One region of the Lysinibacillus sp. FSL W8-0992 genome, then DNA from elsewhere that is predicted to be linked to it. Evidence: riboswitches for the same ligand, from Rfam matches in the RefSeq annotation. Region 1 holds a riboswitch; each other region holds the start of a gene.

What was found. A riboswitch is a leader RNA that binds a small molecule or an ion and turns the genes downstream of it on or off. The one in region 1 is predicted to bind S-adenosylmethionine.
Region 2: another riboswitch for S-adenosylmethionine. It lies ahead of NSQ74_RS17120 (YezD family protein); the one in region 1 lies ahead of NSQ74_RS06230 (bifunctional homocysteine S-methyltransferase/methylenetetrahydrofolate reductase).
Region 3: another riboswitch for S-adenosylmethionine. It lies ahead of NSQ74_RS04970 (cyclase family protein); the one in region 1 lies ahead of NSQ74_RS06230 (bifunctional homocysteine S-methyltransferase/methylenetetrahydrofolate reductase).
Region 4: another riboswitch for S-adenosylmethionine. It lies ahead of NSQ74_RS08405 (methionine ABC transporter ATP-binding protein); the one in region 1 lies ahead of NSQ74_RS06230 (bifunctional homocysteine S-methyltransferase/methylenetetrahydrofolate reductase).

Annotation. Positions count from the first base shown of each region.
Region 1 covers NZ_JBBOZQ010000001.1:1,282,222-1,286,287, forward strand. Annotated here, with positions in the region: gene NSQ74_RS06220 (globin-coupled sensor protein) at 1-503, shown strand, start outside; gene hemG (protoporphyrinogen oxidase) at 810-2,198, shown strand; SAM riboswitch class I at 2,324-2,423, shown strand; gene NSQ74_RS06230 (bifunctional homocysteine S-methyltransferase/methylenetetrahydrofolate reductase) at 2,514-4,066, shown strand, end outside.
Region 2 covers NZ_JBBOZQ010000001.1:3,402,307-3,406,372, reverse strand. Annotated here, with positions in the region: gene NSQ74_RS17130 (LysR family transcriptional regulator) at 1-876, shown strand; gene NSQ74_RS17125 (phosphopantothenoylcysteine decarboxylase domain-containing protein) at 974-1,648, shown strand; SAM riboswitch class I at 1,863-1,960, shown strand; gene NSQ74_RS17120 (YezD family protein) at 2,034-2,189, shown strand; gene NSQ74_RS17115 (flavin reductase family protein) at 2,403-2,891, opposite strand; gene NSQ74_RS17110 (hypothetical protein) at 3,534-4,066, shown strand, end outside.
Region 3 covers NZ_JBBOZQ010000001.1:1,036,169-1,040,234, forward strand. Annotated here, with positions in the region: gene NSQ74_RS04965 (DedA family protein) at 1-235, shown strand, start outside; gene NSQ74_RS04970 (cyclase family protein) at 307-1,044, opposite strand; SAM riboswitch class I at 1,257-1,358, opposite strand; gene NSQ74_RS04975 (hypothetical protein) at 1,467-1,772, opposite strand; gene NSQ74_RS04980 (VOC family protein) at 2,027-2,470, shown strand; gene NSQ74_RS04985 (methyltransferase domain-containing protein) at 2,543-3,145, shown strand; gene NSQ74_RS04990 (DUF1540 domain-containing protein) at 3,259-3,417, shown strand; gene NSQ74_RS04995 (group-specific protein) at 3,460-3,708, opposite strand; gene NSQ74_RS05000 (histidine phosphatase family protein) at 3,862-4,066, shown strand, end outside.
Region 4 covers NZ_JBBOZQ010000001.1:1,744,835-1,748,900, reverse strand. Annotated here, with positions in the region: gene NSQ74_RS08415 (MetQ/NlpA family ABC transporter substrate-binding protein) at 137-1,000, opposite strand; gene NSQ74_RS08410 (methionine ABC transporter permease) at 1,063-1,731, opposite strand; gene NSQ74_RS08405 (methionine ABC transporter ATP-binding protein) at 1,721-2,749, opposite strand; SAM riboswitch class I at 2,834-2,938, opposite strand; gene NSQ74_RS08400 (thioredoxin family protein) at 2,994-3,305, opposite strand; gene NSQ74_RS08395 (hypothetical protein) at 3,319-3,660, opposite strand; gene gcvH (glycine cleavage system protein GcvH) at 3,920-4,066, opposite strand, start outside.

The sequences.
Region 1 (4,066 bases):
CAGTAGATGATATTACAGACAATATTAAGCAATTGACAGAAATGTCTAAGGAAATGGAAGCGATTATGAATGTTGTGACGAACATTGCAAATCAAACAAATTTATTAGCTTTAAATGCAGCTATTGAAGCAGCTCGTGCTGGAGAAGCGGGGAAAGGCTTTAGTGTAGTAGCCGATGAAGTTCGTAAATTATCTAGTCAAACAAAGGAATCTGTCACATCCGTAGCTAAATTATTAGAAAAGACGACGGAGCGAACGGATAAGCTTGCTCACACACTTAGCCATATTCAGGAAGAAGTTGCGTCAGGTGAGGAAAACATGACTCAAACTGAGGGGCAATTTAACAAAATTTTAGATGCTATGACACAAGCTAAGTGTCAAAATGATCGCATGGAAAAAGAAGTGCTCGCTGTGGCTGAGATTCTTAATGAGCTTGGACTTGCATTTAATGAAGTTACAAATTCAGCAGATAAATTAGCGAATGTTGCCCAAAACTTAAACTAATTTAATGATTTCATAAAATGGGGCTTAAATGTCCTCTAAATAAAAAATTAATTTACAATCCGCTTTGCTTTCCGCAGGTAGGATAGGAGCTTTATCGTCTTTGTGCTCTTGCCCTCCTATAAGGAAAACGAAGTGGATTTTTATTAAGGGTGCCAGGCACTCAAACAATTTACCCGTAGCGCAATCAACGGCTATTTATTTTTTGATTGCTTCATTTTTGCTAAATTTGTAATGGGTTGAACGTAAATGTTTGCAAAAACAGTTTATACTAATAGGAGATAAATAAAGAAATTAGGGGCGATCTTCATGGAAACAATAGTTGTATTGGGTGGCGGGATTACAGGTTTATGTACGATGCATTATCTACAACGTCAAGTATTGGAGAAAAAAATAGATGTAAACCTAGTACTTGTTGAAAAAAATGCATACTTAGGTGGAAAGCTATACTCCGCATATGACCATGGTTTTATAATGGAAACGGGCGCTGATTCAATTGTAGCTCGTCATAAAGGTGTTATGGAGCTAGTACAGGAGCTTAACTTTGAACAGGAGCTAGTGTACAACGAAACAGGAGTATCTTATATCTATACAAACGACGAATTACATGCAATACCAGCTGATTCAACATTCGGTATTCCTATGAGTTTAGCATCTCTGGAAGCAAGTACGCTTGTATCAGAAGCTGGTAAGCAAATCGCATTACAGGACTTAACGATGCCGAATAAAGGTTTTACGAAAGAAAGCTCAATAGGCGAGTTTTTAACGTATTACTTAGGTGAAGAGCTTGTGCAAAATCAAATAGCGCCAGTATTAGCAGGAGTATATTCTGGTGACCTACATCAACTTTCGATTGCTTCTACATTGCCGTACTTAATCGATTATAAAAATGAATACGGTAGCATCATCAAGGGGTTTGATGCAAATCGCGAACAATTTATGAAAGCTTCCAATAAAAAGTTTATTTCGTTTAAAAAAGGCTTATCATCTCTAATTGACCGTCTTGAAGAAACGTTAACAGAAGTAGAAATTATTAAAGGTGTAGCAACAACAAGTGTAAAGAAACATGAAGGGCAATATACAATTACATTAGCAAATAGTAGAAAGCTTGAGGCTAATCACGTTGTTCTAGCGTTGCCCAATGAAGCGGTGCAAAGCTTATTACAGGACCCATCGTTAGATCATTATTTTAAGGAATTTACTACAGCTTCTGCAATAACAATTTACTTAGGTTTTGATGTACCGGATGCAGTGCTACCAGCAGATGGAACGGGTTTTATTGTGTCACATAATTCAAATGTCCAATGCAATGCAGCAACTTGGACAAGTCGAAAATGGAAGCATACATCTGCTAATAGTAAATTGCTTGTACGACTCTTTTATAAGAGCATCAATCCTGCGTATGAAAAATTACGTAAGATGACAGATGAAGAACTAGCTGCTGTCGCATTAGACGATGTAAAGAAAAGTTTAGGGATTGATGAAAAGCCAACTGTAGTTAATGTTGCGAAATGGATTAATCAAATGCCAAAATACGATTTAGCACATCATGAGGCATTGAAGGGCTTAATAGCTGAGCTTGCAGAAAGGTATCCAAATTTATCGATTGCAGGCTGTTCTTATTTCGGAGTAGGCATTGGTGCTTGTATTCAAAATGGTAAAAAAATAGGCGAAGAGCTTGGAGAAAAACTAGTATAACGGTAAAACAAATGCGGAAATTTGATATTTTTCTGGAGAAATCTCCTTTGTTAAGTGAAATAGTCTTGACTCTATCGCCTGTAAACGATATGATTCTTTTAATTATTTGAAAAATTCATACTACATTCTTATCGAGAGAAGCCGAGGGACTGGCCCTATGAAGCTTCAGCAACCAACTAATGTCAGGTGCTAAATCCAGAAGACCTTTTTGGTCGAAGATGAGAAGGAAAAACAATTACGATTCGTTAAAGCCTTCTTTTTTTAAAAGAAGGCTTTTTATATTTTTGGATACAAGGAAAGTGAGGGTTACGTTTTATGGGATTGCTAGAAAAGTTAAAATCACATGTGTTAACTGCAGATGGTGCCATTGGTACTGTATTATATGGCTACGGCTTGGAGTACTGCCATGAAGAAATGAATGTACAGAGACCGAAGTTAATTGAAAAAATCCATAAAGAATATATTGCTGCTGGTGCAGATGTGATTCAGACAAATACTTACGGTGCTAATGCGATTAAATTAGCACGCTACGGTTTAGAATCGCGAGTTCAGCAGTTTAATGAAGCTGCAATCACGATTGCGAAACGTGCTGCAGCAGATGGCGGACAATTTGTGTTAGGCACAATTGGAGGCATCCGTGGTATTCGTAAAAGTGATGCAACGTTAGAGGAAATTTTATCGACAGTTGAAGAGCAAGCAAATGTGTTACTTGCAGGCAATCCAGATGGCCTTTTACTTGAAACGTATTATGATTTCGAAGAGTTAAGCGCAACGTTGAAAATGTTACGTGCCAAAACAAAGCTACCAATTATTGCGCAGGTGTCGATGCATGAACCAGGCGTGTTACAAAATGGAATGGCATTAAATCAAGCATTGCACGAGTTAGAGGCTCTTGGTGCAGATGTAGTAGGCGTAAATTGTCGTTTAGGACCGCATCATACAATTCAAGCATTTGAAGGAGTTGAGCTTCCTGAAAAAGCATTTATGTCTGCATATCCAAATGCATCCTTGCTAGATTTAGAGGATGGGCGTGTCGTATATGAGTCAGAAGCTGATTATTTTGGTCGTGCCGCAGTTGCACTGGTTGACCAAGGTGTTCGTTTAATCGGTGGGTGCTGTGGTACAACACCAAAGCACATAGCAGCAGCGAAAAAATATTTAGAAGAGTTAACACCTATTGAAGAAAAGTTAGCAAAGCCTGAAAAAGTACAGGTTGTACGTGAAGCAGAGCCTGCGACGTATGAGCCATTGCACGCGAAGGTAAAGCGCGAGCGTTCGGTTATCGTGGAGTTAGACACACCAAGGCATTTAGAAATTGACGGCTTTATTCAAGGTGCGAAAAAATTATATGAAGCAGGCGCTGATGTAGTGATGATGGCAGATAATTCACTTGCATCGCCCCGCATTAGTAATGTGGCAATGGGTGCGTTATTGAAGGAAACGCACGGTGTCCGACCGTTAACGCATATAACGTGCCGTGATCGTAATTTAATTGGATTACAGTCACATTTAATGGGCTTAAATGCACTTGGCATTCATGATATTTTAGCGGTTACTGGAGATCCGACTAAGGTAGGTGATTTCCCAGGAGCCACAAGCGTTTATGATGTATCTTCTATGGAGCTAATCCAGCTGATTAAACAGTTAAATGACGGTATTTCATTTTCCGGAAAGCCACTTCGTAAAAAGGCAAACTTCTCTGTAGCGGCAGCATTTAACCCAAATGTACGTGTACTAGACCGAGCAGTAGCTCGACTAGAGAAAAAAATAGAGCATGGTGCGGATTACTTTATTTCTCAACCAGTTTATACGAAAGAAAAAATCATTGAAATTTATGAGGCAACAAAGCATTTAGATGCACCAATTTA
Region 2 (4,066 bases), 2.1 Mb from region 1:
ATGAGTTTAGTCAAATATGAGATTTTAAATAAAGTTGCAGAAGTTTCAAGCTTTACGAAAGCGGCTGACGCTCTTGGATTAACCCAATCGGCAGTTAGTCATGCTGTTTCCAGCTTAGAGAAAGAATGTGGATTTGCCCTTATTCATCGAAGTCGAACAGGTGTGACATTAACGAGCGAGGGACAAACAATGCTTCGGGCTATGCGAAATGTTCTTGATGCGGACGAATTATTACAACAAGAAGCGGCCCATATTCTTGGTGTAACCAGAGGGAAATTGCGAATAGGTGTTATTTCTAGTATTTCTTCCAACTGGATGCCAGAAATTATCCGTATTATGGACAATCAGTTTCCAGGTATACAAGTAGAGTTACGTGAAGGGGACTATTATGAAATTGAACAGTGGCTACAAAGTGGTGAAGTTGATGCTGGTTTTCTTAATGGTCAAAAATCGGAGCAATTTCAATTTATCGAATTGGTCCAAGACCCCCTTTTATGTATAGTTTCTGATCAAAGCTCTCTTTATAATCGTTCAGAAATTGATATTACTGAACTAGAAGACATGCCTTTTATAATGACATCGTATCGAGGAACTAATGATGTAAAAGTAATTTTAGAGCAGTACCATGTTAAACCGAATATTCGATTTGAGCTATCGGAGGAGGTTGGGATTATTTCGATGATTTCACACCATTTAGGCATTACAATTTTACCTCGATTAGTGATTAACCGATTACCGTCCTCATTAAGGGCTATCCCACTAAAGCAAGGTGGTTATCGTACGATAGGGCTAGCCATGAAACATCAAGCCTCACCAGTAACGAAAAAGTTTGCGGAAATTTTAAGTGTGTGGCTAAAAGAACAAAATAAGAAATAGGTTATTTAAGCTTTTTACGTTAAAATAGAACATGTAGATTGCTTATTAATTTGTTATTTTTCAAAAATGATAGTTTGAAAAGAAAAGGTGAGTGTGAGTGGGGACATTACAAGGAAAAACCGTACTCATTACAAGTGGGGGAACACTTGAAAAATGGGATCGTGTGCGAGGGCATACGAATTTATCGAAGGGGTCAATGGGCTGTTATTTGGCTGAAGCAGCTCTAGCCGCAGGTGCAGACGTCATCTATATGCATGGCTATTTTGCACAATTACCGATTAATCAAGATAAAATGCGTACAGTACGCTTTGAAGGTATTGAAGATTTAAGTGACAAGGTTCGTCATGCTGTACAAAATGAACAAGTAGACATCGTTATTATGGCAGCTGCAGGCTCTGATTGGGTCATTGATAAAGTATACGATCAATCGGGGAATTTAATGGAAGGTGCAGGGAAGATGCCGTCTGACGAGCCCCCAGTTATTCACTTTAAAAAAGCACCAAAAGTGTTAGGGCAAATAAAGGGTTGGCAGCCAAATGTCACTTTAGTAGGATTTAAGCTAGAGGCAACGGACGATGAGGAGTTTTTACTGTCCCGTGCACGTCTTCGTATGGAAACAGCCAATGCACAGTTGATGGTTGCCAATAGTTCACAATCTTTATATGGCGGACAAGAGCCACATTGGATTGTACCTGCACAAGGACAACCTATCAAAGTCATTGGTAAACAAGAAACGGCAAAAGTGTTAATGGAATTCTTACAAAACGAATAAAGAGCAGCTGTGTAGAATATATAATTCTGCACAGCTTTTTTATGTTTTGAACATTCATACTAATGCTTTCAAGATCTTAAGATTGGATTTTAAGAAAATTTAGAGCAATAAAAATGTACTTTTTTCTCTATTGCATAGTATTCAGCTAGGTTTTATAATATTTATATTGACAATAGGTTTTCTGAATTATAGAATTATTTCCAAGAAACGTAAACTCTTATCGCGAGAGGTCTGGAGGAATGAGGCATAATGAAGTCTCGGCAACTGAGTTAATCGGTGCCAACTCCAGCAAAGTTATCTGAGAGATAAGGGGAGGCATCAAATCGTCTTGATGCGTGGATCTCTTTTATACACAAAAGTATGAAAAAAAGAAGGGGTGTATCGTATGTCTCAACTGTCTAAGATTGATGATAAGAAATTAGAAGTTATTGCGAAGGCTATTCAAAATTTAGAATTTGGTGAAGTGCAAATTACAATTCAAGATGGAGTTATTGTCCAAATTAATCGACTGGAAAAACAAAGATTTCCTCAAAAAAAGTAAAGCTTTAAAAGAAGCATAGAAATTAACTCGGGACCAAATTTTAAGCTTATTGTCGCCACATAGTGTCCTGAGTTAATATGCAACATTCATGTACTTGATTCATGTTCCAATATTGTACGCATGTGCAGATTGTTCGTAATGAAAAAATATTATTAACGTACAAACAAAAAAAGTAGGCATCTCAAAATAAAATTTGAAATACCTACTTTTTTATTATTCGTAAAAACTCGTTGGGATTTGACCAATATGCCTACGATGATAAAGCAATGGCTCCTTCTGCGCATTATCAATTTCTAAAATATGACCAATGAAAATCGTATGGTCCCCTGCATCGATTTTTTTATACGTTTCGCATTGCAGCGTAGCTAAAGTATCATGTAATATTGGCAAACCATGTAAAGAATTAGACCATTTGACTTGCGCAAATCGGTCAGGGATTTTGCTTGAAAATACTGTACATAATTGTGTTTGATCGTTCGCTAAAATATTTACCGCAAATTTGTCCGTATTACTAAAAAGTGGATGCAGCTGCGATTTTTTGTCCAATGACCATAGGATAAGGAGCGGATCTATGGAAACAGATGCAAAGGAATTGACCGTTAAGCCAATCGGTTCATTAACATCGCTGTAAGCTGTGACAACTGTGACACCTGTTGGATAATTACCTAAAGCCTGTTTAAAAGCAGTTACTTTGTCCGTCATACAATCACCTCTTATTATTTTATGGAGAATACGGGTTGTTTGTTCTTGTAGCATTTTTTCTGGTGCTATTATGGATAGCCTACAAAATAATCCAGCAACTGTAAAGCTGATTAATAACGATTATTTTAAAAAAATCATCAATTGAAAGGATTTTTTTAATGCTTTTTAATGCTGATTATTACTTGGATATCCAGACTTCTACTTTATATTGTATCTTTAGTCATTAGTGTCAGTAGCAGTTATAGAGCCGGATGGAGATATTAAAGGGATAGATTATTTAGTTAAAATATCTAGTTTTTAAGAGGGGAATGACTTTAACGTTAAAATTTATTTAAAATTGATAGAGAAAAAATTGTATGGTAAAATCTAAGCAAAAATTTTTATCGTTAATATTCTGCATAACGGAACTATTTTTACTTTAATAAAAATAGCTTGATTTATTGATACTTTGCCTATTGAATGAGTTAAGTATTTTCAAATTACTTATGCCTAGGAGGTAGTTAGTGTTAATCGGTTGAAGGTTGTTAAATGTATTCCATCAGGACCATTATGAAATAAATGGTATACCAATACTCACGTACTAGGGATTAAAGATGGGCATATTAGACAACTATATCCAAAAAACTAATGTGAGGTGAATATATGATGGAAGTAGTAACAATTAATGAATTTGTTGTAAAAAGAATTATCGACGATTTGGAAGACGCAGTCAACAATCCTGATAAATATACGATAAGCATAAACGATAATTGGGATGAATTTGTTTCTTTTATCAATAACACTCAAAATAAATATATAGAAGAAGACGGTCTTCTTAGACTTGATGGTGGGTTATCGATTAAATGCTATAATAAAGAGATTTTAGGTGTTCGATATTGGGACTATCTCCCTGAGCTATGGGGATATATTGTCAATGTGATTGAAGATTACTTAGAGGACGGCATTGGGAAAAGTTATTTTCCTGATCAACCAGTTAAAATACAATTAAAGCAATTAAAAAATAAAAAAGTACAATTTTTATTTGATAACGACGATCATGTGTTAGAATTTGAACAAAAAATGCTATTAGGTATCTTTTTAAATCGTGCTGAAGTCTTTTTTACTGTTCTTGTAAAAGAACTTGATTTGACTAAATATAGCTACGAAATTGAAAAAATTCAAAAATTAAAAACCCA
Region 3 (4,066 bases), 250 kb from region 1:
TACAGCATATATTGCAGCCATTAATAATTATCCTTATAAAAAGTTTGCTGTTTATGCGTATGCAGGTGCAATAGTATGGACTTTCACATTTATTACTTTAGGGAAAGAGCTAGGAAATAAGTGGCGTTTTGTTGGTATGTATTTATCCCAATACAGCCTCTTTGCTATATTGCTGTTTATAGTAATAATGCTGATTGTGTACTATATTTTTAAAAAAAGAAATACGATTAAATGAATATCGCATGTTAAAAGAAGGTCTGCTGCAAATGTTATATGACATTTGAGGCAGACCATTTTTGTATTGAATTAAGGCAAAATAGCAAATGAACGTACAGGGAATCCAGATGCTTTTTCAGGCTTTGGCACAATATTGAAAATGACTGCTCCTTTTGCTGGTAGCTTATCTAAATTCGTCATCAGTTCAATTTGATATGTATCCTGATCTAGTACAAAGTATTCGCCATCAAGCGTTCCATTTTTACGGAAATCTGCCGCTGAATCTGTATCGAACGTTTCGTGACCTATTGCATTGATGTTCCGTTCTGTAAATAAAAACTGCAATGCTTCTAAACCCCAACCTGGAATATGGTTATGACCATCTTTATCTTTATTATTAAATAAATCCTTATCAGGCCAGCGTTTACTCCAATCAGTTCGCAGAGCAACAAATGTACCTGCTTCAATTTCTCCATATTCTGCTTCGAAATCTAAAATATCTTGTACACTTAACGTGAAGTCATTGTCCGATTTAGCTTCCTTGGACTTATCAATAACAATTAGCGGTAGGACAAGTTCTTTTAATTCTAATTCGTCTAAGTAGCGTGTATCTGAAACAAAGTGGATAGGTGGATCAATATGTGTTCCATATTGCCCGGGAAACGTAAATTGTTGTGCAAAGAAGCCGTCATTATGCGAAAAGAGCGTTTCAAATTTGGCATCTTCAAACATAAAAAAATGAGGCGAGTTAGGTCCGAATGTGTGTGTTAAGTCAACCCATTCCTTAGATTTTAATAACTGCAATGCTTGTAAAAGTTCATTTGTCATTTTTATTCCCTGCTTTCTTTATTATGAGTGGTGAATTAATTTCATCATTACATACGAACATTGAAGAGATAAAAATTACGCTTTAGGCAGACGCTTTCCACGTGCAAGCCCCTAGCCCCTTTTGCTCCATATGAAATTAACTCTTGTTTAAAATAAAATAAAAAAAGAGCCCTCCTTGAAAGAAGAGGACTCTCGTGTAACTGAAGTCAGTCTCCTCATCTTCTTGCGAATTTCGCAAATTGGAATTAGCACCATGCCTAAGACTGGTTGCTGAGACTTCATAGGGCCAATCCCTCCATCTCTCTTGATAAGAAAAATATATGAATTTTCAGAAATAGTAATACCAAATACTTTAGCATAATCATAAATAGTTTACAAGTTCTATCGGAGTGCATGGTTATAAAAAATAAGAAGCTTTTCCCTTACCAATATAAAATTACCGCTATACTACAGCACCCACCTTCTGATAATACAATTCGAATATTATCTGGCGTATATTTCGCTTCAAACTTCGCCGTAACGCCAGCTGAAGAAATGAGTTTTTGCACTTCATCTTGCTTGGAAAGCTGTGCGGCATTTTTAAGATCATGTGCAAATTGATCAGACCCTTCAATTTTCTCTGTCAGTAATTGGGCCTGCTGCATAATTGGCTGAATTTGTTTGGCAGATGTTTTCAACTTCAACGTATTAATAGGCGGGTACGGATTTGGGTTTGGGGATGTGGGCATCGCAAGCTGTCCCGGCAAATGATGCGGTAAAGGCGTATTAGAAGTGCCCCAATGTGGATATTGATAAACATAATACGGATAAGGATTGTAATACAGCAGAATTCCTCCAATCCATAGCTAATATCTTAGTGTATCTTATGTAGCGGCATTATGTTTTGTGTTGAAGAACATCTTTTATATGGAACGTGAGATAAAGGGAAATTAATTAAAAAAGTAGAATAAGTATTAGATACTGTAGAAAAGGGGCAGATGGGATGAATCGTTTAAACTTAATTACATTGGGTGTGAAAAATATGGTAGAATCGCTGGCATTTTATCGTGATGGGCTTGGGTTTGAAGTAGTCGTTTATGGGGATGAAACAAATCCAGATGTTATTTTTTTTAATAATGCAGGAACAAAAATATCTTTATTCCCAATTGAGCGCTTAGTAAAGGATATTGATGAAGCGAATCCACCTGCTGTAGGGAATGGCTTTAATGGCATTACACTTGCCTATAATGGAAAGTCTAAAGAAGAAGTCGATGAAGTATTTTTGTTAGCAAAAAAAGCTGGAGCGAATATTGTAAAAGAGCCTGAAACAGTGTTTTGGGGAGGCTATAGCGGCTATTTCCAAGACCCAAACGGCTTTTATTGGGAAGTTGCACACGGTGATATGTGGCAATTTGATGAAAATGACATGTTAATTATTACGCAATAGATTGTCAGTGTGCTTTGATGAAGTTTTGTCAAAGCACGTTTTTATAAACTAACCGATAGAGGAGATGGTATAGTGAAACCGTTTTGGGAGAAAGATTACTTAGCGGATACGCATTATGCTTTTGGTAACCCAAGTGATGAGGTGGTTGAATGGGCAAAAACATTACAAGCTGGGGCGCGTATTTTAGATATAGGGTGTGGTGATGGTCGGCACGCAGTCTATTTAGCACAGCTTGGGTTTGAGGTTGAAGCCATCGATATTTCGGAGGCAGGTATTGCTAAAATCAATAAATATAAAGCGTTGCACCAATTACATAACTTACAGGCTATTGTGCACGATGTTACTACTTATAAGTTTAAACATTCCTATGATTGTATTATTTCACATGGCTTGTTCCACTTTTTAGAGCGTGAAGCTTGGCATAGCATTATTCATTCAATGCAAATACATACGAAGACACAAGGCATCAATATTATTACCGTATTTACAGACGAAGTAGATATTCCAGACGATTTAGCACCATTTGTTAAAGGAATATGTAAAGAAGGCGAAATCAAAGATTTATATCATAGTTGGTCTATTCAATATTATCGTTCCTACCAATTTGAAGATCAGCATGACAACAATATTAAACATTGTCACGCAGCAAATAAATTAGTCGCTGTTAGAAGATAATAAAGAAAAAACAGGCACCATTATGATTTTAGGCTATATTAAGGTTTTATGTTTAAGTTAAGTATTGAAAACCCCGAATTTGTTAAGGATAACAAAAGAGGAGGTGTGATACGATGGCACAACAGATTCTATGTGAAGTCAATAACTGCACGCATTGGGGCTCTGGTAACAAATGTACAGCAGAAGCTATTTACGTTGTAAGTCAAAAAGGTCAGCATGCATCCAATAGTGAAGAAACAGATTGCAAAACATTTACACCTGAAGAGCATTAATGGCGTTAGGGTAACCCTTTAGGGGGCTACCCTTTTTTTATGTCATAACTGGTACATATCTACTTTGTCTTTCTTGAACAATAGGGTATGAGCATTTTTCACTTTTTCCTCTACATAATCTAATGAATAGTTGCCAAATGCGTCTGTTAAATCACCGATTGCACGAGATAAATTATCAATGACAGGTATTAATGTTTCGAGTTCTTTCAATTCTTTCCCTGCGTTCATCTCATCCATAATTTCATGAGCAAGATGTTGGATTTTCCGAAGGCGTTTGTTTTCCGCTTGCATCATATCCTCCTTTAAGCATCATCTTTTATACTGACTAAATATATGATGGTTATTTGTAGTTCATGAGTAATTACTTTTACTCATATTTGTTATAAATGGTAAAATGTTAGAAATAAACGTAGCAATTTTTTTCAATTTGTAGGGGGGAGCGAAATGAAGAGGATTTACATAATTAGACATTGCGAAGCACAAGGGCAATCTTCAAATGCGCCTTTAACAGAAAAAGGGCACAAGCAGGCAATGCGTTTAGCTGAATTTTTTCTTACTTATAAAATCGACCGAATCATTTCGAGTCCATTTTTACGTGCTATCCAATCGATAGAACTATTAAGTAAAACAACAAACAAAAAAATTGAGA
Region 4 (4,066 bases), 460 kb from region 1:
TGAATCTAAACAAATTCTAAACAATTTTAAAAAAATAAAAGAACTTAATTATTGGATTTCAAACCATTATTTATCTTTCCCCAAAAAAAAATAGTACAAACCATTTTCATGGCTTGTACTATAGTGTTAGAAAAATCTATTTTACTGGTACTACTGCACCTTTCCATTCCTTCAGGATGAAGTCTTGGATTTCTTTAGATTTTAATACTTCTAATAATTTTTTAATTTCTGGCTTATTTTCATCTCCAGCACGTACCGCAATAATATTAACATATGGAGATTCTTTATCTTCAAGCTCAATTGCATCATCAATTGGGTTTAAGCCGTTATCAATTGCATAGTTAGAGTTGATAAGAACAGCATCGCCTTCTTCGTTTTCAAACATTTGAACAAGTAATTCTGGTGCAGTATTTGCATCGAATTTAAAGTCTTTCGGATTATCAACGATATCTTTAATTTCTGCTGCTGTTTTGTCGATACCATCTTTTAATTTAATTAAGCCTTTTGCTTCTAACAATGACAGCATACGGCCATGGTCTGAAACTGAGTTCGATAATAAAATTGTTGCACCTTTAGGAAGGTCTTCAAGAGATTTATATTTTTTAGAGTAAATACCGATTGGCTCGATATGTACGCCGCCAGCATTTACGAAATCATAGCCATTATCTTTAATTTGTTGTTCTAGATAAGGGATATGTTGGAAATAGTTTGCATCAATAGTTTTTGAATCTAAATCTTGGTTAGGTAGTACGTAGTCTTGGTACGTTTCAATTTCTAAATCAATACCTTCTTTAGCTAAAATCGGTTTTGCTTGTTCTAAAATAACTGCGTGTGGTGTGTTAGAAGCACCAATTTTTAATGTTACTTTTTCTTCAGTTTTTGCACTGTCGTCTGCTTTATCTCCAGATGTTGAACCTGCTTCGTCTTTGTTACCAGCACCACAAGCTGCTAAAGCTAGTACAAGTACTGATAAAAATAATCCTGCTAATAACTTCTTCATTTGTATACACTCCCTTTATTTGTTCAATCAATATGTTAGCGGTAAAAACCGGGTTAACCTTTTTAACGTTTGTCTGTTTTCGTTGTAATCATATCGCCAATCCATTGAATGATAAATACGACTACTAAGATCAAAATAGTTGCCATTAATGTCACATCTTGGCGATTACGTTGGAAGCCATCTAAAAAGGCTAAGTTTCCTAGGCCGCCAGCACCAATAATTCCAGCCATTGCCGTATACCCAACGAGTGCTACAGCCGTTACGGTAATCCCAGAAATAAGTGCCGGTAATGATTCTGGAATTAGTACTTTCCAAATAATTGTGGACGTTTTAGCACCCATCGAGCGTGCCGCTTCAATAACGCCTTTATCAATTTCTCGTAATGCAATTAATACCATTCGTGCATAGAATGGTGCAGCACCGATAATAAGTGCTGGTAGCGCTGCATTCGCTCCTCGAATTGTCCCAAGTAAAAACTTCGTAAATGGTATTAGTAAAATAATTAACACGATAAATGGTATCGAACGGAATATATTAACGACCGATCCTGTTAAAAAGTTAACGATTTTATTAGCCCATAATTGGTTTGGACTCGTTAAAAAGAGGATTATGCCAATGGCTAAACCAAGTATAAATGTTACGACTGTTGAAAGAGTGGTCATATAAAGTGTTTCATATGTGGCTGTCCACATTTTTTCCCAGTCGACATTCGGAAAGAGACTAGTTAGCATTTGCAATCACCTCCGTTTGTACTTCAACTGTATTTAAATAATTTAGTGCAGCTGCTACATTTGTATCCGTGCCATCAATTTGCACGATAAGAGTACCGTATGCGCCATTTTTAGTTTGTGAGATATTGCCATGGACAATACTAATCTCCACATCAAACTGTTTTACTAAATGCGATATAACAGGTTGCTCTGTTTTTTCACCAACAAAAACAAGCTTAACAAGGTGTCCCGTTGGATAATTTACTCTAAGCTGTGCAACTGTCTCCTGGGTTTCCTTCGTATCGGTAATTTGCGAAACGAATTTTTTAGTAATCGCCGCTTGTGGTGCTTGGAACACTTGTAATACTTCACCACGCTCCACAATTTCTCCAGCTTCCATTACCGCTACACGATGACAGATTTTGCGGATAACATGCATTTCATGGGTAATTAATACAATCGTTAAACCTAATCGTTCGTTAATGTCGACAAGCAAATCAAGAATTGCATCTGTTGTTTCTGGATCTAGTGCCGATGTAGCTTCATCACATAACAACACTTCAGGATTATTAGCAAGTGCTCGTGCGATACCAACGCGTTGCTTTTGACCGCCTGATAGCTGTGATGGATACGCCTTGTCACGTCCTTCTAAACCGACAAGTGCAATCAGTTCTTTCACACGTGCGTCTCGCTCACTCTTAGCTATACCTGCAATTTCAAGTGGAAAAGCGATATTTTCAGCAACAGTTCTTGACCAAAGTAAGTTAAAATGTTGGAAAATCATACTTACTTTTTGTCTAGCATCACGCAACTTTTGGCCCTTAATAGATGAAAATTCTTGATTGTTCACCTTCACCGTACCTGTTGTCGGCTTTTCTAAACCGTTTAATAAACGAATCATCGTACTTTTACCAGCGCCACTATAGCCGATAATGCCAAAAATCTCACCTTTGTTAATCGTAAGATTGACATCTTTAACAGCAGTTAATTCGCCATTTGCGGTTTTGTATTTCTTCGTAATATTTTGAAGCTGTATCATAGCGAATACTCCTTTTCTCATATAGAAAACCCCTTCACTCATAGACAAGTAGAAGGGGTCACGTATTTTATACGCTAAACCGTTCTCTCATCTTTCAAAGAAAAATCTTTGAGTGATTTGGCACCTTTTCACATATGTGATGGTTGCCGGGCTTCATAGGGCACTTCCCTCCGCCGCTCTTTATAAGAGTTCGATATATTTAATAGTTTTTAATATAGTTGTTACTTTACCATGCTAGCAAAGTTCAGTCAATTGGTTTTTTTAACAATTCGTATAAAAACGGTACGGATTGAAATGCATAAACCTTGTCTATAACTTTTCCTCGATCGCTAACGAGTAAACAAGGTACACTTTCGATTTGAAAATCATAAGCTATTTGCTCTAAAAAATTTATATTTGCCTTACCTAATTTCAACTGTGGCAGTAACTGTTCTATGATATCCATCATTTTAGATGCAACTGCACAAGTTCCGCACATCGGTGTATATAAATAAAAGGCAGTTTTTTCACCAGATTTTACAGCCGTTTCCCACTGCTCTTTTGACCATTCTTCCATTTTTCACGCAACCTTACAAAATATATTCATTATGGATGGAAAAATACGCGCGCAATAAAATCATCGCAAGCACTTTCCTCGGTGTAGTTTCTACTTCTTTATAAGTAGGCATTGTTCGCAAATGCTCCGCCTCAGGATAATGTCTGTCCATTAATGCTCGTAGTTTATCTCCTGATGCATCTGCATCAAAAAATGTATATAGCTCACAGCCCTCATATGGGTCGAGTAATTCTTCTAATTGATGCACACCAATTGTACCATTTGTACAAAGTATTGTAACATCTTCACTCAAAATAGGTTCTATTTGAAGCTTATCCGAACGGCCTTCCACGATTAAACATTTCCCTTCGAACATCACGCCACCCCCATTTAGACAGTTATCTACTACAACAATTCATTGCCATTACCAGATTCCACACGATGCATAGATCTACATGTTAACAATCATTTTCACATGTCGCTTCGCAATTTGGACAACATTTTATGGTGAGTCACTGTACTATCATTTACTTGCAGAGTCAAGCTTTGTACAAATCAAATTACCAACTAATACCTCGTGCTATATAATAAAAAACGCCGGTGTGTATGCCGACGTTTTTCTATTATAGGCTTGTTTATTCTGCAATCATTTCTTCGTATTGTTCTGCAGTCATAAGGCTTTCAATCTCTGAAGCATCTGCAGGCTCTACAACGATCATCCATGCTTTTTCATATGGTGATTCGTTTACGAATTCAGGGCTATCTTCTAAATCTGCATTTAC